4 regions of the Tepidibacter sp. Z1-5 genome follow, and region 3 is predicted to be linked to each of the others. Evidence: riboswitches for the same ligand, from Rfam matches in the RefSeq annotation. Region 3 holds a riboswitch; each other region holds the start of a gene.
What was found. A riboswitch is a leader RNA that binds a small molecule or an ion and turns the genes downstream of it on or off. The one in region 3 is predicted to bind S-adenosylmethionine.

Region 1 (8,213 bases), on a different contig from region 3:
TTTTTAGTTAAAAATGCAGGAAGTCCTCCTAGTGCAGGATTTACAAGTCTTTCAAGTCTTCTCTCAGATACATTAGCAATCTCTGCTAAGGCTATAGCTAAAAAGTCAAAACTTAAAGCCATAGGCTGTCCGTGGAAGTTTCCTCCTGATATAACCTCTTCTGTATCTGGGAATATAAGAGGATTATCAGTTGCAGCATTTATTTCAATTTCTACCTTTTTCTTTATATAATCAATTGCATCCTTACTAGCTCCATGAATCTGAGGAGTACATCTTAATGTATATGCATCTTGAACTCTAATTTCTCCTTGGGTTGTAGTCATATTGCTATTATTTAGTATATTTAAAATATTTTTAGCTGCATCCATTTGACCTTTATGAGCTCTAACTTCATGTACTTTTTTATCAAAAGCAGTAACTATTCCATTTAAAGCTTCCATAGTAAGTGATGCAGCGACATCTGCAGTCTTTAATAAATTAACTGAATCATATACAGTTAATGCACCAACAGCAGTCATTACCTGAGTTCCATTTATAAGTGCAAGTCCTTCTTTTGATGTAAGTTCTATAGGTTCTATATCAGCTTTCTTTAAAGCCTCTATTCCACTCATTTTTTCACCTTTGTAAATAGCTTCTCCTTCACCGATCATAACTAAAACCATATGAGAAAGTGGTGCTAAATCCCCTGATGCACCAAGTGATCCCTTTTGTGGTATTAATGGGTGAACACCCTCATTTAACATTTTGATAAGAGTATTTAAGGTTTCTAGCCTTATACCTGAATATCCCTTAGCTAGATTGTTTATTCTAAGAAGCATTATAGTTCTTGAAATTTCCTCTTCAAAGCATTCTCCTACTCCACAAGAATGGCTAATTATTAGGTTTCTTTGTAATGTCTTTGTTTCTTCCTTAGTTATAACAACATCAGAAAACTTCCCAAATCCAGTAGTTATTCCATAAACTATCTTTTCCTCATCAACAAACTTATCTACTATATTTCTAGCTTTTATAACTTTTTCCTGTGACTCTTTAGTAAGTTCCACCTTATAGTCATTTCTAGCTACATTAGCAACATCTTCAATAGTTAAACTCTTCCCATCTATGTATACCTTATTCAAAACTATACCCCCTTTTTGGAATTGTCTAAAAATTCATTTTGTTTATAATTGATTCTATATTTACAATCGTTTTCCCTTTATATTTTTGGATAATTTTGCAAATTCACTTTTTTTTTACATTTTACGTGAAACTGTACATTTCACTGTATTACTTTATTTGAGTACAGTAATATATTTTACTCAACCTTCTATTCGACACTAAATGATTAATTTTAGATATTTGATTTACTTTGCAAAATAAATACATTTATTGTATAATATATACAGAGGTGGTATTATGGAAATTCTACTTTTGATTTGTTCTATAGTAGGAACAATAACAGCCACTGTATCAATGGTTAACTTAGAAAAAGTGTACAAAAAAAAGTAGGTTATATAACCTACTTTTTAAGTACACTCTGTCTTTCTACAAGACTATAAGGAAGAAGTGTGTTTTTATTTTCTAAAGCCTCATCATTTATCATCTTAACTATCATTCTAATAGATACAGCTCCCATATCATATATAGGCTGCTTAATAGTAGTCAGAGATGGTCTGTATAGAGATGCTAATTTGATGTCATTATATCCCGATACAGATATATCCTCAGGTACTTTATATCCAGCATCTAATATACAGTTTATAACCCCTACTGCGATTTCATCACGAGATGCAAATACTGCATCTGGTATATTCTTGGACTCAAGAATCTCACTCATAAGATAATATCCAGATTCACTAGTATCATCGCCTTCTTTTATAAGCGTTTCATCAATTTCTATATCTGCTTCTTTTAACGCTTTTTTATATCCTCTATATCTATCTGAATCCATTATGTTGTCTTGTGCAGATGATTTCATAAATGCTATTTTTTTGTTTCCATTTTCTATTAAGTATTTTGTCATATCATAAGATGCTTCAAAATTGTCAATACTTACAGAGTAAACATCAAATTCACTTGCATTCTTGCTTATGTATACAGCCGGTATCTTTGCTTTTTCTATTACATCTACATGATTTTGATTCATCTTCCATGATACAAATATTATACCTGCCACCTGCTTTGATCTTAAAAGATTAATATATTTTAATTCTTCATCAGGTTCTCCATAGCTATTACATAAAATGATATCATAATTATATATCTTACCCACTTCTTCTATTCCATTAAGTAGCTCTCCCATAAAAAAATCAGATATATCAGGAACTATTACTCCTATTAATTGGCTTTTCTTAGTTACTAAGCTTCTAGCTAGAGGATTTGGAACATATCCTGTTTCTTCTATTATTTTTAATACCCTTTGTCTTATTTCATTACTTACAGGCTTCGAATTGTTGATTACCCTTGAAACTGTCGATATAGAAACTCCTGCTCTTTTAGCTACATCCTTTATAGTAATCATTGTATCACTTCCTCTCATACTTTTAATTTTTTCCTTATTTAAAGTTTATATTCTCTATATTTATTAAATATTAATTATATCACTTATTTATATAAAAAACAAAGAGCTAGATTTTAGTCTAGCTCTTTACTTATATTTTTAATATTAATGACAATCAAATTCATTACATGCACAAATTATTAATATTAATATTAAGAATGGGATCCAATCACATATATCTATATCTTCTATACAATCTTGGAATATTAAGAATAAGAAAAATAAAGCTATAATCCACCAACAATCAAAGTCCTTAAAACAACCCATAATCTTACCTCCTTATAATTTTAAAAGATTTTCCTTCTTGATATATACTATGTTTTTAGCTATTGATTTGTTATTATAGTTGATTTAAATATTAGTGACAATCAAATTCGTTACAAGAACAAATTATTAATATCAATATTAAGAATGGGATCCAATCACATATATCAAGATCATCTATACATTCTTGGAATATTAAGAATATGAAAAATAAAGCTATAATCCACCAACAATCAAAATTTTTAAAACAACCCATAATCTTACCTCCTTTTTTATAACTACGATAGCATGTTTATTATGTCAAATGTTTAATTAGCGCCTAGCAGCCGTGATGTCCTCCACAATCGCCATAAGCACATAATATTAATATTAATATTAAGAACGGAATCCAATCACATATATCCAGATCATCTATACAATCTTGGAAGAATATGAATAAAACAAATAAAGCTATAATCCACCAACAATCAAAATCTTTAAAACAACCCATAATCTAACCTCCTTATTTTTTTGAAGGTTATACCTTCTTCTATATACTATGTACTTTGGGTTAATTTGGTTAATGCATATATGTGAAAATTTTGTTTTTGTTTATCAAAATCCGCTTCATGCTAACGCATTAATAATGTCGCCAACGAGTGCTAACAGAATCCGTTGCTCAAAAAAAGAAAAAAAGCTAGTAAAAACTAGCTTTTTAGCATCCAAATCCGCCATCACAACAGCAAAGTAATATGATACCGATTAGTATTATGAATAAGAAGTTATTGTCATCACCACAAAAATCAAAATCGCAACAGCAGAATAATACTAGTAATAATAGTATCCATATAAATCCACAATCGTCATCGTGGCCACAGCCAAATAAATTTCCAAATCCGCCTCTAAATAAATTTCCACTATTTTCACTCATTCTATTACCTCCCATAAATTAATATTAAAGGTTATTTCCTTCTTCTTTATGTTATGAGGTTTCATCTAATTTTGTTACTCTTATAAGAGTTTTTTTTAATTTTTTTTGTATTTCATCTTGGGACAATCTATTGTATGTATTATAATAATTTATATTTTGTTTTAGTTTTTCTTTATTATTGAATCTATTGTTTATAGCTGTTTTTAATTTTTCTAAGGAAACCATTTTATAGTCAATATAGGCTTCAATATATTTATTATTTTCAATACTTGATAGGCCATTTTTTATATTGTCTATTCTTTTTACGTATTCCCCTATATTATTCTGCTTAATACGATTATTATTAAAATCTTCAACTATAAAATTAACCTCTCTTATATATGGATTTATATTTTTAACGTCATTCATTAACTTATTCTGATAGATATTTAAATTCATGCAAAAAAACAGTACGTACAATATAAATATAGCTGTAAATTTTCTCATATATTTCCTCCTTAGTATTACTTTCATTATATTTATATTCATATTTGTACAAGTTATTACAGTTATTTAGCTTAGCTCAAAAAAAATATATTGAAATATTTTTGAACATGTAATAAACTACTATTAAAAATATTAGTTTATTATGTTTTAGGAGGTAAGTAATATGTTTGAAAAAATAAAAGAGATAATAGCAGATCAATTAGGTGTAGATGATATAGATTCTATAACACCATCAACTTCTTTAGTCGCTGATTTAGAAGCTGATTCTCTTGATGCTGTTGAAATAATGATGGCTCTTGAGGATGAATTCGATATTGAAATTCCAGATGAGCAAGCTGAAAATTTCAAAAACATAGGAGATATATGTACTTATATCGAAAATAATAAATAAAAAAGATAAGGGGAATTTCTTCCTCTTATTTTTTTGAATTTTGAAATAAAGTTTATTAAAATGAGCACTATTCAGACTGTTAACAAAATATTGTTAGCAGTCTTTTTTCAAGTTGATTCAATCATAAATATTTTTAAAAAATTTATTTTTTATATTGACATCTTAGAAAATTTCCATTAGAATTGATTTTAAATTAAAAAAATTAAATAATTTTAAGTAACTCTTATCAAGAGTGGCGGAGGGATCAGGCCCTATGAAGCCCAGCAACAGCTAGTATTTACTAGAAATGTGCTAATTCCTGCAGTAATATTACTGAGAGATGAGGGAATAAAGTAGTTATATATAACTATTGTAATCTAACAACCATTTCTCAAAGACTATAGAAATGGTTGTTTTTTTTATTCTTCTCATTTTAAAATTAAAATTTTAAAAGGAGGACTAAAAATGAAAAAAAGTAATTTGAATTTTGAAACACTCTGTGTACAAGGAGGATATAATCCAAAACCAGGAGAACCTAGGATACTACCTATAATACAAAGTACAACATACAAATATGAAGACCCAGATCATGTTGCAGCTTTATTTGACTTAAAGGAAAATGGTCATATGTATTCTAGAATAAGTAATCCAACGGTTGCTGCTTTTGAAGAAAAAATAGCTCTTTTAGAAGGTGGTTCTGGCGCAGTAGCTGTATCATCTGGTCAAAGTGCTACAGCTTTAGCTATTTTAAATATATGTACAAATGGAGATCATATTTTAGCTTCATCTACTTTATACGGCGGTACATTTACTCTTATTTCTTCAACACTTAAAAAATTTGGAATAGAAGTTACATTTATTGATCCTGATTTACCTAAAGAAGCAATATTAAAATATGCAAAAGAAAATACTAAATTAGTTTTTGGTGAAAGCATCGGAAATCCCGGACTTAACATTCTAGATTTTGATAAATTTTCCCAAATAGCTAGAGAAATAAAAGTTCCTTTTATTGTAGATAATACTCTAATTACACCATACCTTTTGAAGCCCCTTGAGCTTGGTGCTAATATAGTAGTTCATTCAGCTACTAAATATATAGATGGTCATGCTTCTAGTGTTGGAGGGGTTATTGTAGATGGTGGAAATTTCGATTGGAGTAGCGGAAAATTCGATGAATTCGTATCACCCGATCCAACCTATAACGGAATTAGTTATGTAGAGAAATTTAATAATCTATCTTATATAACCAAACTTAGAGTTCAACTGCTTAGAGATTTTGGAACTTGTTTAAGTCCTTTCAACTCTTTTCTATTTAATCTTGGAGTTGAAACACTTCACCTTAGAATGCAAAGACATAGTGAAAATGCATTAAAATTGGCTAACTTTTTAGAAAAACACGAAAAGGTAAAATGGGTTAACTATCCTTATCTTAAAAATAGTAAAACTTATGATAATGCAAAAAAATATCTTAAAAAAGGAGCAAGCGGAATTCTAACCTTTGGTATTGAAGGTGGAATTGATGATGCCAAATCTTTTGTGAAGAATTTACAACTTTCTGCACTAGTAATTCATCTTGCAGATACTAGAACTAGTGTACTTCACCCAGCTAGTACAACTCATCGTCAACTAAGTGAGAAAGATCAATTGAATGCAGGCGTTACACCTGATTTGATTAGAGTCTCAGTTGGAATTGAAAGTATAGATGATATAATAAAAGATTTTGATAATGCTTTAAACAATATATAATTCGAGGTGATGTTAATGATTTCAGTAGCTGTTTTAGGAAATGGAGTTGTAGGCTCTGGTGTTTGTGAGCTTATTAATAAAAACAATAATAATATAAAACTATCAAAAATTTTGGTTAAGAATCTAGATAAGCATAAGGATGATAAAAATCATAGTATTATAACAAATAAAATTGAAGATGTTTTTGATGAAAACATAGATATAGTTATAGAGCTAATTGGTGGAATAACCCCAGCTTATGAATATATAAAACAATCTTTAAGAAATAAAAAACACGTTATCACAGCAAACAAAGATTTAATTTCAAGACATGGAGAAGAACTTTTAGAAATTGCTTACGAAAATAATGTAAAACTTTATTTTGAAGCAAGTGTTGGTGGAGGTATACCTATAGTTAAAAATATCAAAAACTACTTAGTAAGTAATGAAATCAAAAGTATAAAAGGCATACTAAACGGAACCACAAATTTCATTTTAACAAAAATGAATAAAGAAAAAACTTCTTACTCTAATGCTTTAAAAACAGCTCAGAATCTTGGATTTGCAGAAGCTGATCCTTCTTCTGATATTAATGGATACGACAGTGCAAGAAAACTTTCGATTCTTTCTACTATAGCTTATGAAAAGAAAGTTTATTGGGAAGATTTTAAGGTTGAAGGAATTTATAATATAACTGAGACGGATATAAAAAAAGCAAATGAGTTAGGAGGAGTTATTAAGCTTTTAGGCATAAGTAATTTCAAAAATGATAAAGTTTATGCAAGTGTTAGACCTGTTATAGTAAATAAAGATTCTGAATTTGCAAAAATAGATGATGAATATAACTCTATTATAGTAGAAGGGGATAGTGTGGGAAAACTTATATTTACAGGAAAAGGTGCTGGAAAACTTCCAACTGCTACAGCAATATACTCAGATATAATAGACTGTATTCAAAATAAAAAAGATTCTTTCTTATTTAACTATGAAAAAGCTCTGATTAAAAATAACTCTAGTGAAAAATGTGATTGGTATATAAAAATCAACTATAAAAACTCACATAAAATCCTAGCTGAATTAACTGAACATTTCAAAAATATAGATTTGGAAATCAATAAAAAAACTAGTCAAATTCTTGTAGTAGTTAAATCTGAATACGAAAAATATATAAATGAAATATTAGACAAATTACTTAAGTTAGAAGAAGTTAATACAATAAATTCTTTAATGGTTTTAAGTGCCTAGAGGAGTGATATAAAATGCCTCTTTTAATACCACAAAATACTTCTTTATACAATATTTTAACTTATGAAGGTATATGTTTAATAAATAAGTATAAATTTAATAAACATATAAAACCGTTAAAAATACTTATTTTAAATTTAATGCCTACAAAATTAGAAACTGAAATTCAACTTCTTCGTGTCCTTGGATTTAGTAATCACTATATAGAAATAACTTTTTTAACAACTAAAACATACATATCTAAAAACACTTCTAAAGAACATTTAGATATGTTTTATAAAACTTTTGATGAAATAAAAGATGAATACTTTGATGGTATGATTATAACTGGAGCTCCAGTTGAACATTTAGATTTTGAAGATGTTGCATATTGGAATGAGTTTAAAAATATAATGGATTATTCATATAAAAATATAAAATCTACCTTTCATATATGCTGGGCAGCCCAAGCAGGACTTTACCATCATTATGGAATTAAGAAATACAGTTTAGATGAAAAAGTTTTTGGTGTTTTTTCTCATAAGTCAAATAATTCATATTCAAAATTATTAAATGGATTTGATGATGAATTTTTTGCTCCACATTCTAGGTACTCATACACAAAAAAGGAGGATGTTGAAGATTTAGATGATCTTGAAATATTATCCGAATCAGATGAGGCTGGAATATATATA
Region 2 (8,213 bases), on a different contig from region 3:
TCTTTCCAAGACTCAAGATAAACTATCATATCTATTAATTTACTCGGCTTTATAGCACCTACTCCATAAAGGCTCTTTATATCAAGTATTCCAACACCTCTTATTTCCATAAGATATTTTATAATATCAGGAGCTTTTCCTGTTAATAAATCTTCCTCTGTCTTTTTTATCTCAACAGCATCATCAGCTACAAGTCTATGCCCTCTTTTTATAAGTTCTAGTGCTGTTTCTGATTTACCTACACCACTTTCTCCAGTTATTAAAACCCCAATTCCATAAACATCTACTAATACTCCATGCATTGTTGTAGTTGGAGCTAACTTTTCATCTAAGTAATTTGAAATCTTATTTATAAATCTAGTAGTATTCATGTGTGTTCTTAAAAAAATCTTTTTATGCTTTTTACAAGCATCTATTGCATCTTTATTAGGTTCAAGTCCTCTAGTTAGTAAAAGAGCTGGAATATCATAAGCGAATAACTTATCTAATCTCTCCCATCTTGTTTTCTCATCTAAATATTGAAAATATTCATATTCTCCTTTTCCCACTATCTGCACTCTATCATATGCAAAATAATCAAAAAATCCCGCATACTGAAGACCTGGTCTGTTAACATCAGACGATGTTATATACTTCTCCACATTTTCTGGCATATAAACTACTTCTAACTTTAAATCTTCTATCATTTCTTTTACTGATACCTTTTCCATGTCATCATCCCTTCTCTAAGAAAAATTCGTAAACACTTTTTGCTGATTTTTTGTTCATACCTTCTACACTCTCAAGTTCTTGTAAAGTTGCTTTTTTTATATTATCTACAGTTTTATAGTAAGATAATAGATTCATCTTTCTTTTACTACCTATGTTCGGTATATCATCTAATATAGATTTAGTCATATTCTTAATTTTTAAAGATCTATGATAAGTTATAGCAAATCTATGTACCTCTTCTTGTATCAGATATATAAATTTGTATATATTAGAGTTTTTATCTAGTTCAATATCTCTATCAGGTGATATAAGACCTTTTGTTCTATGCTTATCATCCTTGTACATTCCCCATAGAGGGATATCAATATTTTTATTATCTAAAACTTTTTTTACAGCATTTACTTGTCCAATTCCTCCATCAAGTAATATTAAATCTGGATAATTTCCATTTTCTAATCTTCTGTTTACTATTTCTTGCATAGATGCATAATCATTTGGCCCTATAACAGATTGAATCTTATATCTTCTATATTCTTTTTTATCCTTCTTTCCATCTGTAAATACGACCATACTTCCTACCGAATCCACTCCTTGTATATTTGATATATCATATGCTTCTATTCTATTTGGCTTTTTCTCTAAATTAATTAGCTCTTTTATCTGATCTAAAACACCAGTAGTCTTTTCAAACTTCATTTTTTCTAAATTGGAGAACTTTTCTAATGATTCTAAGGCATTTTTTCTAACCATATTCACAAGATCTTTTTTTTCTCCTCTTTTAGGTATTTTAATATCTACATTTTTATTTTTAATACCACTTAACCACTTCTTTATTATCTCCATATCTTCTATTTCATCTTCTATTATTAACTCTTGAGGTATAAATACACCAGATGAATAAAACTGTTTTATAAAAGAAGCCATTATTTCTTCTCTTTCATTATCAATTACACCTTTTAATATATAGTGTTCTCTACCAACTATTTTTCCATTTCTAACAAAAAATATTTGGACACAAGCTTCATCATCTACTTTTGACATAGCTATTACATCTTGATTTATATCATTAGTAGATACTATCTTTTGTGTTTGTATTATATTTTCAATACTTATTATCTTATCTCTGTATTTTGCAGCTTTTTCAAACTCAAAATTATTCGAACATAATTCCATATTCATTTGTAGTTCTTTTTTAAGGTTTTCTATTTTACCAGATAGAATCATTATTGTCTCATCTATCATTTCCATATATTCTTCATTACTAATATTTCCAGTACATGGACCTATACACTTTTTAATATGATAATTAAGGCATGGTCTTTGTTTTCTCTGTATAGCTTTTTTTATATCTATACTACAAGTTCTTATAGGATATATATTTTTTATAAGCTCTAAAGTTTCATTAAGAGCAGTTATATTAGTATAAGGTCCAAAATATTTAGCCTTGTCCTTCTTTATCTTTCTAACCTTTAAAACTCTAGGATAATCTTCATTTAATGTTATCTTTATATATGGATAAGTCTTATCATCTCTTAATAAAACATTGTATTTAGGTCTGTATTCTTTTATTAGATTACACTCCAGTATCAATGCCTCAACTTCTGAATCTGTAATTATATATTCAAATTCAGAAATATTTTTGACCATAGACTTTACTTTTAAAGTATGATTTTTTGATACAAAGTACTGTCTTACTCTGTTTTTTAAAGATATAGCCTTTCCTACATATATTACATTTTTATATTTATCCTTCATTATATATACACCTGGTGAGCTAGGTAAATTCTTTAACTGTTCTTTTATGTCAAACATATTTCACCTCTTATGACTTATTATAATTAATTTTTAGAAATTTTAAAACAAAAATTTCGCTCTATGCTATAACTTAACTCATGGTGCTAACAATTTCTACTAACTACCTTGCTTAAAATATATTTTCAATATACATATATTACAAAATTTGATAGTTCCTAAAATCTAAGTTTATGATATAATAATAGTAACTATAATTTTTGTAATATAATAATAGTAACTAAAATTAAGGAGTGTGATTTCTGACATGTCCAACGGTGACAGGTCTGTTCCAACCCGAGTCAAAGACTACTCAGCATGTTTATCAATACTATTAATAATGTATTTTATTTCTAGTTTTTTAATCGGAATAATTTAAAAAAAGTCTACCTATAATTAGGTAGACTTTTTTACTTTATAATAAATTATATTACTTTCAACTTGTATATAACATTGATAAATGAACTAAACTTACAACTATTTTAATCAACAGAGTCGTGAGACTTGTTGGCACCATGAGTCAATGCGTAGCATTAGACGAATTTTTTATCTGCTAACTTACTACTTCATTTGCTTTCTTAGCCTTACTTTCAAGATTTGGATATCCAAATGATATTGCCAATATTCCAAATACAAATATTAGTATAGGATAGTGTAAATACTTTATTATAGCTAAAGGCGATATAGATGCAAGACCTGCTGCTACTAATATCTGTGCTCCATATGGAATTATACCTTGCCAAGCTGCTGCAAATATATCTAATATACTAGCACTTCTTCTTGGGTCTATATCATATTCCATTGCTATATCCTTTGCTATAGGTCCTGCCATAACTATTGCTATAGTATTATTAGCAGTACATATATCTACAATACTCACAATAGCTGCTATTCCAAATTCTGCACCTTTTTTTGTCTTTATTCTACTTCTTATAAATTCTAATATAAACTGTATTCCACCATTGAACTTTATAAGCTCAACAATTCCACCTACTATTATAGCTATCATAGCTAAATCTTCCATTCCAGATATTCCAGTTGCTACAGCCTGTATAAATCCAAATAATCCAAATGATTTATAATAAAGACCTACAACTCCTGCAAATAAAATTCCTCCGCCCAGTATTACAAATACATTAACTCCGAATAGAGCTGCTATTAATACTGATAAGTACGGTAATACCTTAACTATTTCATAAGTATATTCAGTATCTAAGCTAAGCTGATTTCCAGATGTTATAACTCCTAAAATTAGAGCAGTTATAATAGCTGCTGGTAAAGTTATAATAAAGTTTACTTTAAATTTATCTCTCATCTCACAACCTTGAGTTCTAATAGCTGCAATAGTAGTATCCGAAATCATAGATAAATTGTCTCCAAACATTCCTCCACCAACTACTGCACCAAGAGCTAATCCAACTGGTATTGATATCTTTGACGCAACTCCTATAGCAATTGGTGCAAGTGCTACTATAGTTCCCACAGATGTTCCCATTGAAAAAGATATAAAACATGCAATAACGAATAATCCAACAATCAATAAATTTTCAGGTAAAATAGATAAACTTAAATTTACAGTAGCATCTACTCCTCCCATTTCTTTTGCTACATTTCCAAATGCTCCAGCTAATATGAATATAATTGCCATAAGTATAATATTACTTTCTCCTGCACCTTTACAAAATACATCTATCTTAGTAGATATACTCTCTTTTGGATTCATAAATAAAGCAACCGCTGCCGATATTAAAAAAGCTACTATAACAGGCATCTTATAAAAATCATTAGTTATAATTCCTGATCCGATAAAAATAATTAAAAACACTGCCAAAGGCAATAATGCCCAAGGATTTCCTGACTTTTTGTTCATAGTATACACCCCTTCACTAAATTAAATATTATATTTCTAAAGCGATTTAGTGATTACTTTTTTATGCATAAAAAAAGTCTTCCCTAAATCGAGAAGACTCTAATAGCACAACTTAAACTATCATCATCTTCTCATCTCTCAAAGCTATAAGCTTTGTTGGACTTGGCACCTTTTCAAACCGTGTTTGAAGGTTGCCGAGACTTCACAGGGCCATTCCCTCCGTCTCTCTTGATAAGAAGTAAAAATTTATTTAATTTTCTTATTAATTAATAATACAGCCATATTATAGATTTGTCAAGAAATTATTTTCAAGAATTTTCAAGTGCATCTTGAATAGCATCAGTAATTTACTTTGGTACAAACCAAATCTAGTTTCTATTTTAGTATCTGTGGGTTATCAAAATGTTAGATATCACCAACAAATTCTAACGGACTCTGTTGCTCAAGATAATTTCAAATGTAGCTAGTATAATTGGTATAATATTATTGGGTGATAATATGCAGATAGATAGACTATTTAAGATTATATTTATATTATTGAATAAAGGTACAGTTACAGCAAAATATCTTTCGGAACACTTTGAAGTTTCAACAAGAACTATATATAGGGATATAGATAAGTTAAGTTCATCAGGTATCCCCATATACACCAGTAAAGGTAGTGGCGGTGGTATTAGTCTGCTTGAGAATTTTACTTTAAATAAATCTATTGTTTCAGAAAATGAACAAAATGAAATACTATTAGGACTTCAAAGTTTAAAATTAACTAAATCTCCGAATATCGAAAGTCTAATCAATAAATTAAATGCAGTATTTAAAAGTCCCAATAGTTATAACTGGATTGATATAGATTTTTCTCATTGGGGTAGCAAAAAAGATGAACATCAAAAGTTTACCGACATTAAAGCTGGAATAATAAATCATAATATAATTACATTTGAATATATAAGTTCTTATAGTAAGAGAACAATTAGAAGTGTTGAACCATTACGATTAGTTTTCAAATCGAAAACATGGTATTTACAGGGATTCTGTAGGACTAAGCAAGATTTTCGTACATTTAGAATTTCACGTATGAAAAAAATTAAAGTTGTAAATGAAACATTTGAACGAATACCTCCTGATGATTTGTCAATAGGATACGAAACAGTAGATTGTGATTTGATAGTAACACTAAAGCTCAGATTTAACCAGCAGATGGGGTATAGAGTTTATGATGAATTTGATGATGATTATATTATCGAAAATGATGATGGTAGTTTTAATGTAGAAGTATCTTTCCCTGAAAATGAATGGATATATGGATATATAATGTCATTTGGATACTTTGTTGAGGTACTTGAACCTAAACATATTCGAAATATTATAAAAGATAGATTAAACAAATCTATAGAACAATATAACTAATAATTTAAATATGACATACTGTTGTCAGGTAGTATATATTATACTACTAATATACCATATTGAAGGAGGAATAAGGATGAAATATGAATGGAGAAAGCAAGGCAAAGAATTATATTTACCAAAAAATAAACCTGAAGTTATTACGGTGCCAAACTTTAAATTCTTTATGATTGATGGAAAAGGTGATCCTAATAGTGAAGACTTTTCTGAAGCAATTGGGGTATTATATTCCTTATCTTATGCTTTAAAAATGTTACCTAAAAAAGGCATAATACCAGATGGATATTTTGACTATACTGTATTTCCACTTGAAGGTATTTGGGATTTAGAAGAAAAAGCAAGAACATTGGATACGCTAGATAAAAGCAAATTAATTTATACAATTATGATAAGACAGCCGGACTTTGTAACTGATGATTTAGCACAAGAAGTTATTGAAATTGTAAAAAAGAAAAAACCTCATCCCTTACTTGATAAAGTAAGATTTAATAGTTTAGAGGACGGACTTTGTCTTCAAATGCTACATTTAGGTTCTTATAACGATGAACCCGAGAGTTTTTCGATTATGGAAAATTATTGTACACAGAATAATTTAAAGCGAAGTTCCAAAATTCATAGAGAGATTTATATCTCCGATGCTAGAAAAACTCAACCTGATAAACTTAAAACTGTATTACGATTTAAAGTCGAACATAATGAATAAATATTAAATTTTAAAATTACTTTTATTTAAAATATAGGTAGCTACCTAGATTTCGTACAAACGAAATCTGGGTTATTTTTTTAGGGTCTGTGGGTTATTAAAAACTATCTATACAAATACCGCGAATACAACGATATTTTTACCATAGAATAAAAGACAAAAAAATAATACCATATTCTTATAAAAGAATTACCATTCAACAAGTACTCTAAAATAAGAAAGGTGGTATTATTTATGAAAAGAATAATATTTAAACATGATTATTATGAATAGGAAACTACTTCTGCTTAGTTGATTGCCTTTTTTGAAGTAATATGCATTTGAATATATTTAAAGTTTAAGAACTACACTTATAAAATAAATGGGATTAAAATGTTAGCGAATGATTTAAATATTTTTATATAAAACTTGAATTACAGCGTTTGAATACCCGTTAAGAAAGTTCGTTGTCTGACCGTAGAGAGTTTAGAACTTTTAGGGTATTCAATTAAGATGTAATGCTTAGTTTTATTAAAAATATTTAACACATAAGCGGTATTTTAATCCCATTTATTTTTTGGTTAAACACTATTTTTATAAATTTATAGTCTTAAAAATATTTCTTTAAAAACATTCCAGTATAAGAATTTTCATTATTTGCAACATCCTTTGGTGTTCCAGTAGCAACTATCATTCCTCCACCATCTCCACCTTCAGGGCCTAAATCTATTACATAATCCGATGTTTTTATAACATCTAAATTATGTTCTATTACTACAACAGTATTTCCTACATCTACTAATTTCTGAAGAACCTTAATAAGTTTATCTACATCTGCTATATGAAGACCAGTTGTTGGTTCATCTAGTATATACAATGTCTTTCCTGTAGATCTCTTGCTAAGCTCTGTTGCTAGCTTTATTCTTTGAGCTTCTCCTCCTGATAATTGAGTAGATGGTTGTCCAAGTTTTATATAAGAAAGTCCCACATCCATAAGGGTTTGAAGCTTTCTTTTTATCTTAGGTATATTCTCAAAGAATTCCAAAGCTTCTTCAACATTCATATCTAGTACTTCTGATATTGTCTTATCTTTATACTTAACATCTAGAGTTTCTCTATTATACCTTTCTCCCTTGCATACCTCACATTGAACATATACATCTGGTAAGAAATGCATTTCTATTTTTATAATTCCATCACCTTTACAAGCTTCACATCTTCCACCTTTTACATTAAAACTAAATCTACCTTTTTTGTATCCTCTAGCCTTAGCTTCATTAGTCATTGCGAACATATCTCTGATCATATCAAATACACCAGTATATGTGGCAGGGTTTGATCTTGGAGTTCTTCCTATTGGAGATTGATCTATATCTATTACCTTATCTACATAATCAATTCCTAGTATTTCTTTATGCTTTCCAGGCTTTATTCTTAAATTTTGAGTCTTTGCTGCAACTCCCTTATATAAAATCTCGTTTATTAACGAACTCTTACCAGATCCTGATACTCCTGTTATACAAGTGAACAATCCAATAGGTATCTTAACATCTATATTTTTAAGATTGTTTTCACTCGCTTTTTTAATTTCTATATATCTATCATCTGGTTCTCTAAGTTTTTCAGGAATAGATATCTCTTGTTTTCCACTAAGGTACTGACCTGTTATGGATTCTTCACACTCTTTTATTTCATCAACAGTTCCTTGTGCAACTATTTCTCCTCCATGTACTCCAGCACCAGGACCTATAT
Region 3 (8,213 bases):
AGGAATATTTGGAGCGAATTACTTTTCTCCTAAGATAGAGACTAAAAATATATCTAGTAAATCAGTATAAAATCATTTTTTACATAGTGGTTAAAACCAAAATAGTACTTATTAAAATACCGTGAATGTATTAAATATTTCTATAAAACTATATATTACATCTTATTAAATATACTAAAAGTTCTAAACTCCCGTTGGTCAAACAACGAACTTTTTTAACGTATATTTAAACGATGTAATGCAAGTTTTATAGAGAAATATTTAAATCACTCCCTAACATTTTAAGTAAGTACTATTTTTTAGTATTATTCTCTATTACAGGTTTTTGATAAACAAAATATTCATCTTTTTAATTCCAAATGCTTAAAAAATATATTCTTAAGCATTACATATTATGATACTTGTTGACTATATCCTTTCTACTGTCACATCTTTTTAAATTCATGTAATCTCTAGCACTAAACCTAAAAAAGAGGGTTATTGAAATGTTAGCTACCTAAATTTCGTACAAATGTAATTATTTATTCACTATAAAATACCAATTGATCAAATCTCTAATTTGGAAAAATTATAGCTCTTAATCCCAAAACAAATGACATTAAAATACCGCTAATGTTGTAATGCCATTTGTTTTTTAATATGTTTCTTAGATATGAAATGGATTTAAATATATGTTGTTTTCAAAAAAGACAAAAAGAAGCAAAGGTAATTAATTCATTACCATTATTTGTAATGAATATTCTGTTTTATTTCTTACCTAAATTATCATAAATTAAAACTCAACTGCTCATACGAAGGATTACACATTGCGTTAGCAATAAGGTTTGCAAGTTTAGTTACGGTCGGAATATCTACAATTATTTCATTGAAAGTACGCTTTACAAATCCTTTTACATTTCCTACTTTTTTCACTAAGTCTCCTATACCTATATTTTTCAGTTGGGTATCTTTTAATAATGTTTCTTTAAATAATACAATAAGATTATTAGTTATAAAAACCATCCACAGAAAAGCATATATTCCATAAAACTTAGTAGTTCTAAGGTTTCTAATGTGATAAGGTGAGAGTATTTGAACTATTATAATCCTATTCCTAACAGTTTTATCTGCTTGAGCATAATCTGATATGTCTATAGTTTTCCAAAGAAGATTTTAGAAGGTCTTTGAATCTATGTGAGCAATGGACATTTCCAGAATCGAGATACATTGCAACTGTTTCAGCATTTTTTCCTGCCAAAGCAGCTGATAACTGATATCCAGATTGATTTTTTTTCTTTGAAAAGTTTACTATGAATATCTTCAAATTGAGATATATTTGTAGCATTCATTCGCCTTAAAAGAATATTAATTTGAGATTGGTCAGGGAAACTATCCATGTTAAATAAATTTGCTGATAGTTTTTCAGTTCCGAGCTTTTCATAAATAATACCACCTTTCTTATTTTAGAGTACTTGTCGAATGATAATTCTTTTATAAGAATATGGTATTATTTTTTTGTCTTTTATTCTATGGTAAAAATAGGGGATGAAGTTTTAATTTATAATAGAGTTGCTAATATTAAAACTGTCTATACAAATGTTAGTGAATACTTTTAGATATTTTGACTAATATAACTTAGGTTTTATCGTTTAATATTCTGTTGAAAAATTTGAGTGTTTGACCGTAGGGAGTTTCTCAAATTTTAGGAATATTAATAAGATAAAATCTTAGTTATATTCAAAATATCGTTGTATTCGCGGTATTTGTATAGATAGTTTTTAATAACCCACAGACCCTAAAAAAATAACCCAGATTTCGTTTGTACGAAATCTAGGTAGCTACTTTTGGGTTAATATTTTTCCATACAACTTAGATTTCGCATACTGAATATACGTTAAGAAACTTTTTTGTCTGACCATAGGGAGTTTAAAAGTTTTAGTATGTTTAGTATGCGTAATCTTTAGTTGTATAAAAATATTGACTAAGTAGCGGTATTTCAGTAATCCTCTTTTTTCGCTTAAATCCATAAATTATTTACTTAATCTTCTCTAAAACCCCCTTAGCATATTCCTTAGCCCCAAAGAGTGACATATCTCTATAGTTTCCACACTGTATTTCATTAACTGCTGGAATTTCATCAGCTTCTACTACTTTTTCAAGACTATTTATAAGTGCTTTTAAAACAGCTTCTTCATCTATATCCCCAACTAGTATAAGATAAAATCCTGTTCTACATCCCATAGGAGATAAATCTACAACATCATCTAATTCCTCTCTTATAAATCCAGCCATAAGGTGTTCTATAGCATGAATTGATGCTGTTGGAATAGCCTCTTTATTAGGCTGAGTAAATCTTAAATCAAATTTACTTATTATATCACCTTTAGGAGTTTGAATTCTTCCACACTTTCTTACAAATGGAGCTGTAACTTTAGTGTGATCCATTGTAAAACTTTCAACTACGATATTTTTCATCTTAAATCCCCCTTTATTTTTTACATGCCCATGTTCTACAATTTGAGCATGAGTTTATCCCTTTACATATTTCTTTTTTATATCCATTTGGATAATTTCTTTCTCTTATTTGATATGACCACCCTATAATTGCTGTTACTGATTTTACAGGCTGTAATAAAAAGTTTGAGCTTACATTTATATCTTTATGCGTTTTTAATAAATCTAGTATATTTTTTTGATATCTTAAATCCCAATCTCCATATCCTGGGCTATATCTTAAAGATGAATGAACTCCTCTTAAAATATTTTTGTTTATCAAATAATTATGAAATTTATCTATTAATATCTCAACTGCATGTGAACCTAAGATATCAGCTATTGAACTTTTTTTTAACTCTGAACTAAGATATTTTTCTTGAGAGTATTTATTAAGATAATCTCCTATACTAAGAGCTATTAATGTTACCTTATGACATCCTAATAGCCCTTTTGCTAAATAAGCGCTGTCTATCTCTATTTCATCTAATGTTACCTTATCCTTTTCTATGCTTTTTATATTTATATCCTTATAGTAAATACACGGCTTTATATATTTTTTAATTTCTAAAACCTCATCTTCTAATCCTCTTAGTTCCTCTATATTCTCGCATATACTGTCTATCTCTTTATCTATATTAAAATTATATAAAACATTTACATCCATAAAATATCTCCATATATCATATTAATGAATCTACAAGCTTAACAGCACCAACTGCATCCTCACTGTATCCATTTGCTCCAGATTTTATTGCGAATTCTTCTGTAACTACTGCACCTCCAGCTATTATTTTAATATCGGGAAGTTCCTTTCTTATATAATCTATAGTTGTAGTTATTTCACTCATAGTAGTTGTCATAAGAGCACTTAAAGATATTACATCTGCCTTTTCTTCTTTAGCTGCATTTAAAAACTTATCAGCAGGCACATTCTTTCCTAAATCAATTACCTTATATCCATGTGATTTTAACATAACACTTACCATGTTTTTTCCTATATCGTGTACATCTCCTTTAACAGTTCCTATCACTATAGTTCCCTTAGTTTTAAGGTCAAAATTCAAGGTATTCTTTATGATATCAAATATCTTTTCAACTATTTCTGCACTAAGCATTAATTGTGGAAGGAAATACTCTTTGTTTTCAAATTTATTACCTACTATATTAAGTGCCTCTATAAGTCCTTCATCTATTATCTCTGATTTATCTATATTTTCATCTAAAAGTTTTTTAGTTATATCTAATGCCTTATATGATCCATTTACTATACATTTTTTAAGTTGATCTATTGATATAATGTCATTTGATTCATCTATTTCACTTTTTAAAATACTTTTTTTGCTGTTTAAATTTATATAGTTAGTTACATTCTCATCTCTATTTGATAAAACAGATGCTGCTTGATAAGAATTCATAATATTTTCATCTAATGGATTGAGTATTGCAAGGTCTAATCCATTTGAAATAGCCATAGACAAGAATGAGCTATTTAACTTGCTTCTACTTGGAAGTCCAAAAGATATATTACTAACACCTAAAACTATGTTTACATCTAATTCTTCCTTTATAATTTTTATACTCTTTAAAGTCTCAATAGCTGCTTTATTATCTGTAGATACACTTATGCACAATGGATCTATGTATATGTCTTTTTTAGGTATATTATAGTCAATGCATCTATTAACTATTTTCTTAGCTATTTCAAGCCTTTCTTTTGCACTATTTGGTATGCCATTTTCATCAAGAGTAAGACCTATAACCCCAGCTCCATATCTTTTGACTAGAGGAAGTATAGATTCAAGACTTTTTTCTTCTCCATTAACAGAGTTTACTATAGCTTTTCCATGATAATTTTTTAAAGCTTCCTCTAAAACATCTTTATCTGTGGAATCTATAGATAAAGGTGCATTTACATTCTTTTGAATCAAATTTATGAGATTTTTCATAACATATGCTTCATCTATTCCATCAACACCAACATTTACATCTATCACATGTGCTTTATTTTCGACTTGAATTTGAGCTTCTTCTTGAGCTATTAAAAAATCTCCATCTTTTATTTTTTGAGCTAGTTTTTTGTTTGCTGTAGGATTTATTCTCTCTCCTATTATTTTTGGAATATAGTTTTTACCTATCTTTACTATCTCTTCTCTACTTGAAAGTATTGATACTTGTTCTAAGTTCCTTTTTGTAGGTTTGAAATCTTTAATTCTTTTTTTTATAAATTTAGTATGCTCAGGAGTTGATCCACAGCATGAACCAAATATGTTAACTCCTATTTCAAAATATGGCTCAATTTTTTGTATAAAAGCTTTCCCATTCAGTGGATAATATATGCTGCCATCTTTTATAACAGGAAGACCTGCATTTGGTTGAACTATAACAGGTAAGGAAGTAGTTTTACATATCTTCTTAGTAACTTCTATTAATTCCTCTGGTCCTCCCGAGCAGTTTACCCCAACAGCACTAGCACCTAAAGATTCTAATACTATAGCTGCTGATTCTGGGCTAACCCCTGTTAATGTTCTATCTCCTTCATAAGTTAGTGTACATATAACCGGTATATCACATACATCCTTTGCTGCTAAAAGAGCTGCTCTTATCTCTCCTAAATCATTGAATGTTTCAAGAAGTATAAAGTCTGGATTTTTACTTGCCAAAGCATTTATTTGTTCTTTAAATATTTCATATATATCATCAAAACTATTGTTTCCTATAGGTTCTACAAATTTTCCAGTAGGTCCAACAGATGCAGCTACATATTTATTATATTTGTCAGCTATTTTTCTAGCTATTTCTACTGCTTTTGAGTTAATCTCATACACCCTATCTTCAAGGTTATACTCTTTAAGTTTTACACTGCTTCCTCCAAATGTATTAGTAGTTATAACATCTGCCCCTGCCTTTAAATATTTTTCATGTATTTTAATTACCTTGTCCGGATAATCTACATTCATAAGTTCAGGACAATGCCCAGGCTTTAATCCATCTTCCTGTAGCATAGTTCCCATAGCACCATCAAACACCAACAATTCTTCTAATATCTTAGTCATATCTATCACCCCTGTAATAATTCTAAAGTCAAATCATAATCCTTCATAGGAAATATATGAATCCCTTTTGACATGCCCTTTATATTTAAGTATGTCTCTTTTAATATATTTAAAGTCTCTTTTTTCCCACCTTTATCAAGTCTATCTATAAGTTTATTAGGAACATCAATCCCAGTAACATTGTTGTTTAGATATCTTGCAAACTTGATAGACTTTAAAGGCATAAGTCCATATAATATTGGAATGTCTATATGTTCAATTTTTTTTGTGAATTTCTCTAGTTTTTCAATATCAAATACAGGCTGAGTTTGAAAAAAGTTTACTCCACTTTCTATCTTTTGATGAAACTTATCTATCTCTTTTTCTAAATCATCACTGCACGGATTCACCACTCCTCCAATGAAAAAATCAGTTTTTTCTTCTAATTTATTTCCACTAAAATCAAATCCACCGTTTAGTTTAGATACAACTTGAGTAAGACCTATAGAGTCAGTATCAAATACCCCAGTTGCATTTTTATGATCTCCAACCTCTGGTTTATCTCCTGTTAATGTTAATATATTTTTAACCCCTAAAGCATTGGCTCCAAGTAATTCTGATTGAATAGATAGAATGTTTCTATCCCTACATGCAAAGTGAAATATAGCTTCAATGTCAAGCTTACTTTGTACTATGCTTCCTAAAGCTATAGGACTCATCCTCATGTTAGCCATAGGATTATCTGGTATATTAACTCCATCTATTAAATGTGCTAGCTTTTGTATCCTATTTATTTCAGATTCTGAACTACCAGACTTTGGTGGTTCTATCTCTATAGTGGTTACAAATTCTTTTCGTTTAATTTTTTCCCTTAATTTTTTCATATTAATCCTCCCTCTCTTATTAAGTTTAAAGAGATAAGAATCCTAAATAAAAAAACCTCTTTCGACTGAAAGAGGTTACAATTCATAGAAAGCTTATCTTTCAGCTAATTAGCTGCTGGATTTAGCACCGATGCACATTCGTGCCGGTTGCCGAGACTTCACTGGGCCAGATCCCTTAGTCTCTCTTGATAAGAGTTTATTTTGTTTTTTTACATACTATATCATCTTGAAATATATGTCAAGCTTTTTTCTGAATATTTAATGCTTTTTAATATTCATATATATCCTCAAACTGTAACTTATAAAGATCACTATAAATTCCTTCTCGATCTATAAGTTCATCATGACTTCCACATTCCGTTATTCCATCATTAGTAAGAACTATTATCTTATCTGCATTCTTGATAGTAGTAAGTCTATGAGCTATAACTAATGTCGTTCTATTTCTAGATAAATCATATAAAGATTTTTGGATAATTCTTTCTGTTTGAGTATCAAGTGCAGATGTAGCCTCATCTAGTATTAAGATAGGTGGATTTTTAAGGAATATCCTAGTTATAGCAATTCTCTGTTTTTGACCTCCAGATAGTCTAACTCCTCTTTGACCAATATAGGTATCGTATCCATTTTCAAGATTTATTATAAACTCATGTGCATTAGCTTTTTTAGAAGCTTCTATTATTTCTTCATCTGTTGCATCATACTTTCCATAAAGTATATTTTCTTTTATAGTACCTGAAAATAAGAATACATCCTGCTCTACAACTCCTATATTTTTTCTTAAATCCCTTATCTTCATATCCTTTATATTTACTGAATCTATCTTTATAACTCCATTACTTACCTCATAAAATCTAGGTATTAATCTTAAAAGTGTAGTCTTTCCTGCACCAGAAGGCCCTACTATTGCTATAGTTTCTCCAGACTTAACACTCATATTTATTCCTGTAAGTATACTTTTGTTGTTATTGTATCCAAATCCTACATCTTCAAATTCTATATTACCTTTTAATTTATCAATATTTATTGCATCTTGCTTTTCTTGAATTTCAGTCTTTATTTCCATAACCTCCATAAATCTTGCAAAACCTGCCATACCTCTTTGATAATTTTCGATTAATGTAGTTATCTTTCGTATAGGCTGTAAAAACATAGATACATATAATAAAAATCCTATTAAATCACCTATTGTAAATTCATTATTGTATATAAGATATGATCCATACATTAGTACGACAAGATTTATAATGTTTGAAAAAAATGTTATTCCGCTAAAAAATTGTCCTAATACCTTATATGATTTTTGTTTTGTTTCTTTAAAGCTTTTATTTCCTAAATCAAATTTATATTCTTCATATTCTTCATTGTTAAAAGCTTTTACAACTCTTATACCAGATATAGAATCCTCAGCTTGAGCGTTTATCTCTCCGATCTTAACTCTTAAATCTCTAAATGATTTTTTTAACTCTCTGTTTTTAATAATTGTGAATGTAAGCATTATAGGCATTATAGAGAATATTACTAAAGTCATTTTCACATTTAGTGTAATCATTATACAGAATGATCCTGCTAGCGTAACGAATGCTATAAATAAATCCTCTGGTCCATGATGGGCAAGTTCTGATATTTGATTTAAATCGTTTACAAGTCTTGACATTATCTGTCCAGTCTTTACGTTATCAAAGTAAGAAAATGAAAGCTTGTTTATATGTTTAAAAAGTTTTCTTCTCATGTCGTACTCTATTCTAACTCCTAAAGTATGCCCCCAATAATCTACTATGAACTGAAGTATAGCTCTTACTATATATAGCGTTAAAAGCAA
Region 4 (8,213 bases), on a different contig from region 3:
TCTCCAACTAAAACTACTAATTCTTTAGCTCTTGTAACCGCTGTATATAAAAGATTTCTAGTTAAAAGCATAGGAGGAGCCCATGTTATAGGTATTATTACTACAGGAAATTCACTTCCTTGACTTTTATGTATTGTAGTACAAAAACTATGATCTATTTCATCTAGTTCATTATAATCGTATTGTGCAATTTTATATTCATCAAATAATATATATACTATTTTTTCTTCTTTATCTATATGATATATATATCCTATATCTCCATTATATACGCCTTCACCATCTTTTGTCTCATCATCATTTTTCCATTTCTTTGTATAATTATTTTTTATTTGCATTACTTTATCGCCTACTCTAAATGTCCTTTTCTGAAACTTTTCTTCTACTTTAAATTTGTCATTTGGATTTAGAACATTTTGAAGGCATAAATTCAAATTAAATACTCCAATATCTCCCTTCCTCATAGGAGACAATATTTGTATGTCTTTTAAATTATCTATTTTATAATAGTCAGGAAGTCTTTTATGTGCTAGAGTTACTATTTCTTTTAATATATCTTCTTTTTCATACTTTGGAATAAAGTAAAAATCCTTACCCTTTACGTTAAGATCTAATTTTTCACCCTTATTTATTTTATGTGCATTAACTACTATCATACTTTCTTTTGCTTGTCTAAATATTTCGTTAAGCTTTACAACCTTTATTATATTAGAATCTATTATGTCCTTTAATACATTTCCCGCTCCAACTGATGGAAGCTGGTCCGAATCACCCACTAAAATCACTCTTGTTCCAGCTTTTATAGCTTTAAGAAGGTTATACATAAGTAAAATATCTACCATAGATACCTCATCTATTATAACAACATCTGCATCAAGTTGATCATCTTCACTCTTCATAAATATTAGTTCTTCATCTTCTGATGAGTACCCCATTTCAAGTAGTCTATGTATTGTCTTAGCTTCTTTGCCAGTTGTCTCGCTCATTCTCTTTGCAGCTCTTCCAGTTGGTGCTGCTAAATATATATTCATTTTTAAGTTTTCAAATATCTTTATTATAGTATTTATTGTAGTAGTCTTTCCAGTTCCAGGACCTCCAGTTACTACCAAAACTCCTTTTTGCAAAGCTTGCGTTACTGCTTCTTTTTGATTTTTCGCAAGAGTTATATTGTCTTCTTTTTCTATTGAATATATTTCTTTATTTATATCTAACTTTAAGTCATCGAATTCATATTGAGAAATCTCTATTAATTTCTTGCAAACTCCGTTTTCGGCTATATAATATGGAATCAAATATATATTGTCTTCTACAGGACCCTTTTCTATTTGAATTTTTTGATCTAGTGCAAGCTTAAATACAATATCTTTTATGTATTCATCTTCTATTTCGAGTAATTTGGAAGCTTCTTTTATCAGTTTACTCTTAGGCAAGTAGGTATGTCCTTCACTTAAACTTTGAGTTAGTGTATATATTATACCTTGCGATATTCTATCTTTTGAATAAGGATCAATACCCATTTTTGTTGCTATATTATCAGCAAGCTTAAATCCTATCCCTCTTATATCTTCTGCTAGTTTATATGGATTTGTCTCTACTATCTGAATAGATTTATTTTTATATTTTTTATATATTTTTAGGCAGTAATTAGGCGTTATCCCATACTTTGATAAATTTATTATTAAGTTTCTAAGTTCTCTATTATCTTGAAAGCTCTTTCCTATTGTTTCAGCCTTTTTCTTTCCTATTCCATCAACTCGAGTCAGTTTTTCGGGATTCATTTGTATTATATCCAGTGTATTTAGTCCAAATGTCTCTACTATTTTCCTAGCCATTTTAGGGCCTATACCTTTTATCATTCCTGATGATAAATATATGTATATTCCTTCCTCAGATTCAGGTGTACAAGGAATAAATGAACTCACTTCAAACTGTGGTCCATACATTTTATGATTTATCCACTTTCCATCAAGTTCAATAGTCTCACCTACTGTTATAGTAGGCATACATCCTACTATTGTAACTTCATCATTTGAGTGTTCAAGGGCGGCTACTGTATATCCATTATCATCGTTTTTAAATACAATCTCAACTACCATTCCCTTTATTTTCTCCATAGCATCTACTCCTAAACAGTTATAATACTACTATTATATCAAAAAATTCACGCTTTAATATTTTACTTTCTTTATTTATCATGTTATCCATAAATTTTAATTCTATAATCTTGTATTTATAGATATGTTACACAAAATAAAATTCATGTATTTAAGCAAAAATTTTTTTTTATTTTAATAGAGGGGTAGGGTTGAATTTATGATATAAGTATTAATACTCAAAACTGTCTATAAAAATGTTAGTAAATATTTTTAGATATTTTGACTAATATAACTTAGTTTTTAGCGTTTAATAATACGTTAAGAAATTTGCGTGTCTGACCGTAGGGGAGTTCGTAAATTTTAGGATTGTTAATAAGATAAAAGCTTAGTTATATTCAAAATATCGTTGTATTTGCGTTATTTTTATAGATAGTTTTGATAACCCACATATAATCTAAGAAAGAATTATTTTAATACCCTTATTTTTGGGTTAAGCATATAAAAATAAAAGAGGCTTATTCAAGCCTCTTTCATAAAACAATTATATTATTGTAATGCTTCTTTTTTAAGTATTTCAGCCTTATCAGTTCTCTCCCAAGCAAAGTCAAAATCAGTTCTTCCGAAGTGTCCATAAGCTGCTGTATGTCTGAATACAGGCTTTTTAAGATCTAAATCTCTTATTATAGCTCCTGGTCTTAAGTCAAAGTGCTTTTTAACAAGCTCTACTAGTATTTCTTCCGAAACTTTACCAGTTCCAAATGTTTCAACCATTATAGATACAGGCTCTGCAACTCCTATTGCATAAGCTAGTTCTAATTCACATTTTTTAGCAAGTCCTGCTGCAACTATGTTCTTAGCAACATATCTTGCTGCATAAGCTGCTGATCTATCAACCTTAGTAGCATCTTTTCCTGAGAATGCTCCACCACCGTGTCTTGAGTATCCACCATAAGTATCTACTATTATCTTTCTTCCTGTAAGACCTGCATCTCCACAAGGTCCTCCTATAACGAATCTTCCTGTTGGATTAACTAATATTCTAGTATCAACTAATAATTCTTCTGGTATAACAGGGTTTATAACATGCTCTATTAAGTCTTTCTCTATTTGCTCTCTAGTCACATCAGGACTATGTTGAGTTGATATTAAAACAGTATCTATTCTTACAACCTTATCTCCATCATACTCAACTGTAACCTGAGTTTTACCATCTGGTCTTAAGTAACCTAAAGTTTTATTTTTTCTGACTTCTGATAATCTTCTTGATAATTTGTGAGATAAAGATATAGGCATAGGCATTAATTCTTCTGTCTCATCACAAGCAAATCCAAACATTATGCCTTGGTCTCCTGCTCCTACTGCTTCAACTTCATCTTTCATCTTTCCTTCTTTACTCTCTAGTGCTTCATCAACTCCCATGGCAATATCTGAAGACTGCTCATCTATAGCAAGAAGTACTGCACAAGTATCTCCATCGAATCCATATTTAGCTCTATCATAACCTATTTCTTTAATTCTATTTCTAACAACTTTTTGAATATCAACATAAGCATTTGTAGATATTTCACCTGATATTAAAACAAGTCCTGTAGTAACTGATGTCTCACAAGCAACTCTTGAATTAGGATCTTTCTCAAGTAATGCATCTAATATTGAATCCGATATTTGGTCACATATTTTATCTGGATGCCCCTCTGTAACTGATTCTGATGTAAATAATCTTTTAGCCATTTTAATACCTCCAATTTTTTATTTATATATTTTGCCCTAAAGCTATAAATTCTAAAACTCTATGCCATTAAATCTATAGATAAGAACTTAATAGCTTCTGGATTATATTCTTTTATAATAAAAAAAGTTTCTTCCGCAAAGAAGAAACTAATTTATATTTAAATTAGACCTCATCTTCCAAAGCTTCGCCTTGTAGGAATTAGCACCATTTTCCATTACTGGATGGTTGCTGGGTTTCATCGGGCCTATTCCCTCCACCTCTCTTAATAAGGTATTAAGATTCTATTCAATTAACTGACTTAGTTCATAATACTATTTTGAAATTTATTTGTCAATCATTATTTAAGTAAAAGTTAATGTAATAAATGAAACTATTATTCCAGATAATATATTACCTATAACAATTCCCAGTACAGCATCTTTAATCCTCATGTTGAAAACAGAGGCAACCATGGCTGCTGTCCATGTTCCCGTAGTCGGAAGAGGTATTCCAACAAATAGTATTATGCCCAATAATTTTCTTCTCATTATTTTGTCACTATTCTTATTTACCTTATTATCTAAGAAATCTCCAAGCTTTTTAAAATATCGGTTCTTCTTAAGCCACTTAAGTAAATCCTTAAAAAACATTATCAAAAACGGAGCTGGAATTATAGCTCCTATAACACATGCTATGTACACATATAATGGATTAAGGTTCTTAACTATTCCAATAGGTATAGCACCTCTAAGCTCAATTATAGGAACCATAGATATAATCATTAGATAAATATATTCTGAAATCATTTATACTGTCACTCCTCATTCACAAAATTCAATACCTTTATTATATATTAAAATTTAATCTTATTGTAATTGAATTTCTATTATTTTTAATATAAACTCATTGTATGGATTTAAATATTGTATACATAGTAAAAACTTTAACTTACATTATATTCTTTATAAGGTAAGTTCTTGAATGAAAGTACATATAGAGGAGAATCAAAATGAAAAAAATAATCGGGAAAGTAAGACAAGCCTGTGACGATTACAACATGATACAGGATAACGATAAAATAGCAGTAGGATTTTCTGGAGGAAAGGATAGTATAGCTCTTATATACGCACTTAAGCTATTCCAAAGATTTTCTCCTAATAAATTCGAACTAGAAGCTATAACAGTAGACCCTGGATTTGATAATATGAATTTAGATGCTGCTAAAGAATTTTTAAAAGAAATAGATGTTCCATACACTATAATCAAAACAGAAATATCTAAAATAGTATTCGATGAAAGAAAAGAATCTAACCCCTGTTCATTATGCTCCAAGATGAGAAGAGGAGCTTTAAATGAAGAAGCAAAAAAAAGAGGTATAAATAAAATAGCACTAGGACATCACCTTGATGATGGAATATCTACTCTATTTTTAAGTATGTTCTACGAAGGAAGAATTAATACATTCAAACCAGTTACATACCTAGACAGAATAGATATCACTACCATTAGACCCTTAATATATATAACAGAGGACATTATAATAGAATCAGTAAAAAATAATAATCTACCAGTTCTCAAAAGCCCTTGCCCTGTTGATGGCAAGACAAAAAGAGAATTTGCAAATAGCATTGTAGATGATATCGCAAATAAAGTTCCCTATTTTAGAAAGAGAATGCTTAAAGCTATGCAAAATAAAGAACAAATTCAATTGTGGTTTAAACCTTAAATATGATAAATAAAGGAGTGATTTTTCATGAACAAAAAACTTATAAGCTTTATGTTGGCAAGTTTTTTTATGCTTTCATCTTCAACTAATATATTTGCAAACTCAGTGGTAACTGAAAGTCAAAAAGAAATGATGCTTGCTAAAGGCGTAACATATAAAAATGTATACTCTTTCACAGAAAGTGGTATCCAAAATGTAAATCTAGTTTGCATAGATTTGGACAATCCTGATATAAAATTAGATTTATTATTCAACAAAGATGGATTCAGTAAAACTCAGAAGGTTAGCGATATGGTAAAAAATGATTCTTCAAATGGAAATAACGAGGATATACTGGCGGCTATAAATGCAGACTTTTTTAGTATGTCAAATCCGGCATTTTCACTTGGTCCTATGGTTAAAAACGGAAAAGTTTTATCAAACCCTCATTATCAACCAAATAAATATTCTACATTCTTATTTGATAAAAATAGAAACACATTTTTTACCTACATAAAACCAGATGTTAGTATATCAGATGTAACAAAAAATACTCAGCTACCAATAGCCGCTATAAATAAGCCTAGTAAAAATTATGCGAACATAGTAATGTACACAAATGAATACTTCAAAAACTCCCCAGGAGCTAACGATACATACTACGACCTTACCGAAGTGCTTGTAATAGATAATATCATTACAGATATAAGATATGGACAACCTCCAGTTGCAATACCAGACAATGGTTATGTATTATTAGCTGCTGGAAATAACGGTATAACACTTAGAAATTCTTTAAGTGTAGGAGATGAGCTAAAACTAAATTCTGCATTTAGCCTTGATTATGCAAATAATATAGACCTTGCAGTAGGAGGCGGAAGTTTAATATTAAAAGACGGACAATTATATCCTCCAACACAAAAAGTTCCTGGTAAAAGCCAAAGGTCTGCATTAGGTATAACTTATGATAATAAACTTATCCTATTTGCAGCAGACGGAAGACTTCCTAATGTTATAGGAATGCAAGAAGAAGATGTTGCTAATTACATGAAATCTTTAGGTTGCAAGGATGCTATGCTTTTTGACGGAGGAGGATCTACTGATCTTATAGTAAACGATACTATAGTAAACAATCTCGTAAATGGAGCTGAAAGAAGAATAGTTGATTCTTTAGCTATCAAATCAACAGCCCAAAAAGATGAATTTTCATCTATACAAGCATTCACAGACAATGATTTTGGATATGTTAATGATAAATTCAAGCTTACTATAAATACATTTGATGCAGACCTTGATCCACTTAATATCCCTATTGAAAATATGCATTTTAGTGTATCAGGAATAAATGGTACATTCAATAAAAACATATTTACTCCAACTAGTGCAGGAGACGGTATTATCCATGTAGAATACGGAGGTACAGATGCTTCTATCCCTATAACTGTAATTGGAAAATCTAATACAGACCCTAATTTAGTAGATGAACTAGGAGAAGAAGGCATAAATATAGCATTTTTAAGTGATATGAATGAAGTAAGTACTCTACTTGATAATCTAATTCATATAAAATATAGACAGGATATAGAAAAAAATGCAGATAATTTATTCTTATTGTCTAATTCAAATACAGTATTTGAACAAAAACTAAATAAATCACACTACAACTTTAACCAATCTTATGCAAGTCAAACTGTAGACAATAACCTTATAATAAATCTTAATAGTTCAAATGGAGGATTTTTTAAATCAGCTGGTCAATGGGACTTTTTTAGAAATTCACTAAATACTACAGCGGATAATATATTCATAGTTCTTAACTCTAAAGAATCATTAAAAATAAAAGAGGAAGCACTTGAATTCAAAAAATCTTTACATAAAGCTTCAAAAGACAAAAATGTCTATGTTATTTATAGAGGTGATGCATTTAATCAAATATTAGAAGACAATGTAAGATTTATAAGTATACCAGATTACAATAATGTATATAAAAATAGTTTCTCAAATGATTTCAGATATCTTTTAATTAACGTAAATGGAACAGATGTAAAATACACTTATAAAAAACTCTTCCTTTAAAAAATTTAACAAGAACCATATCATAGTTTTCAGCATAGTATGTAATATGAGGAAGTGCAGATTTAAACTTTCTCATATTTTTTTATTTTCTCCATATAATTAATTAGGAGGTGCTATCTGTGTATTTGGCTAAGGCAAATTATAAAGAAGAAAATGTCATTTGTGTTTTAAAAGAAATCTTAACAACTATAATCAACGATAACACGGTTATAATTTGTATAGGAACAGATAGATGCATAGGCGATTCTCTAGGTCCCCTAGTTGGAACTATGCTAAAGAACAGCGATTATAAATATCCTATTTACGGAACTTTAGATGATCCTATTCATGCCTTGAATATTAACGAATCACTAAATTATATAAAAAACAAACATCCTGAAGCTAATTTCGTAGCTATAGATGCTTGTTTAGGAGAAGTTAACAACATAGGCAATATTCAAATCAGAGAAGGCCCTATTCTCCCCGGAAAAGGAGTTGGAAAAACACTTCCTAAAATAGGTGACTACTCGATAGTCGCCATAGTTGATGAAATTGATGAAAACAGTAAATTTGCATTTAATAACATACGTCTTAGTTTTATCGTCCAAATGTCAGAGTTAATAGCAACTTCTATCATACTCTCATC

Region 1: linked by a shared signal. The riboswitch ahead of WJW32_RS01300 (O-acetylhomoserine aminocarboxypropyltransferase/cysteine synthase family protein) and the one ahead of WJW32_RS06620 (methylenetetrahydrofolate reductase) in region 3 are both predicted to bind S-adenosylmethionine.
Region 2: linked by a shared signal. The riboswitch ahead of WJW32_RS04400 (Na+/H+ antiporter NhaC family protein) and the one ahead of WJW32_RS06620 (methylenetetrahydrofolate reductase) in region 3 are both predicted to bind S-adenosylmethionine.
Region 4: linked by a shared signal. The riboswitch ahead of metK (methionine adenosyltransferase) and the one ahead of WJW32_RS06620 (methylenetetrahydrofolate reductase) in region 3 are both predicted to bind S-adenosylmethionine.

Annotation. Positions count from the first base shown of each region.
Region 1 covers NZ_JBBMMD010000005.1:5,871-14,083, reverse strand. The annotation lists gene hutH (histidine ammonia-lyase) at 1-1,118, opposite strand, end outside; gene WJW32_RS01335 (LacI family DNA-binding transcriptional regulator) at 1,499-2,500, opposite strand; gene WJW32_RS01330 (hypothetical protein) at 2,645-2,806, opposite strand; gene WJW32_RS01325 (hypothetical protein) at 2,898-3,059, opposite strand; gene WJW32_RS01320 (hypothetical protein) at 3,123-3,293, opposite strand; gene WJW32_RS01315 (hypothetical protein) at 3,498-3,713, opposite strand; gene WJW32_RS01310 (hypothetical protein) at 3,765-4,199, opposite strand; gene acpP (acyl carrier protein) at 4,363-4,590, shown strand; SAM riboswitch class I at 4,811-4,916, shown strand; gene WJW32_RS01300 (O-acetylhomoserine aminocarboxypropyltransferase/cysteine synthase family protein) at 5,035-6,315, shown strand; gene WJW32_RS01295 (homoserine dehydrogenase) at 6,331-7,539, shown strand; gene WJW32_RS01290 (homoserine O-succinyltransferase) at 7,554-8,213, shown strand, end outside.
Region 2 covers NZ_JBBMMD010000019.1:5,788-14,000, reverse strand. The annotation lists gene hprK (HPr(Ser) kinase/phosphatase) at 1-710, opposite strand, end outside; gene uvrC (excinuclease ABC subunit UvrC) at 715-2,523, opposite strand; gene WJW32_RS04400 (Na+/H+ antiporter NhaC family protein) at 3,056-4,372, opposite strand; SAM riboswitch class I at 4,501-4,610, opposite strand; gene WJW32_RS04395 (helix-turn-helix transcriptional regulator) at 4,871-5,779, shown strand; gene WJW32_RS04390 (GyrI-like domain-containing protein) at 5,856-6,482, shown strand; gene uvrA (excinuclease ABC subunit UvrA) at 7,072-8,213, opposite strand, start outside.
Region 3 covers NZ_JBBMMD010000026.1:15,918-24,130, reverse strand. The annotation lists gene WJW32_RS06650 (DMT family transporter) at 1-70, shown strand, start outside; gene WJW32_RS06645 (hypothetical protein) at 766-912, opposite strand; gene WJW32_RS06640 (hypothetical protein) at 1,103-1,324, opposite strand; gene WJW32_RS06635 (S-ribosylhomocysteine lyase) at 2,014-2,454, opposite strand; gene WJW32_RS06630 (hypothetical protein) at 2,468-3,139, opposite strand; gene WJW32_RS06625 (homocysteine S-methyltransferase family protein) at 3,156-5,528, opposite strand; gene WJW32_RS06620 (methylenetetrahydrofolate reductase) at 5,534-6,391, opposite strand; SAM riboswitch class I at 6,482-6,586, opposite strand; gene WJW32_RS06615 (ABC transporter ATP-binding protein) at 6,660-8,213, opposite strand, start outside.
Region 4 covers NZ_JBBMMD010000002.1:28,053-36,265, reverse strand. The annotation lists gene recD2 (SF1B family DNA helicase RecD2) at 1-2,114, opposite strand, end outside; gene metK (methionine adenosyltransferase) at 2,643-3,827, opposite strand; SAM riboswitch class I at 3,995-4,100, opposite strand; gene WJW32_RS00145 (COG2426 family protein) at 4,170-4,613, opposite strand; gene WJW32_RS00140 (tRNA 2-thiocytidine biosynthesis TtcA family protein) at 4,817-5,533, shown strand; gene WJW32_RS00135 (phosphodiester glycosidase family protein) at 5,561-7,588, shown strand; gene yyaC (spore protease YyaC) at 7,708-8,213, shown strand, end outside.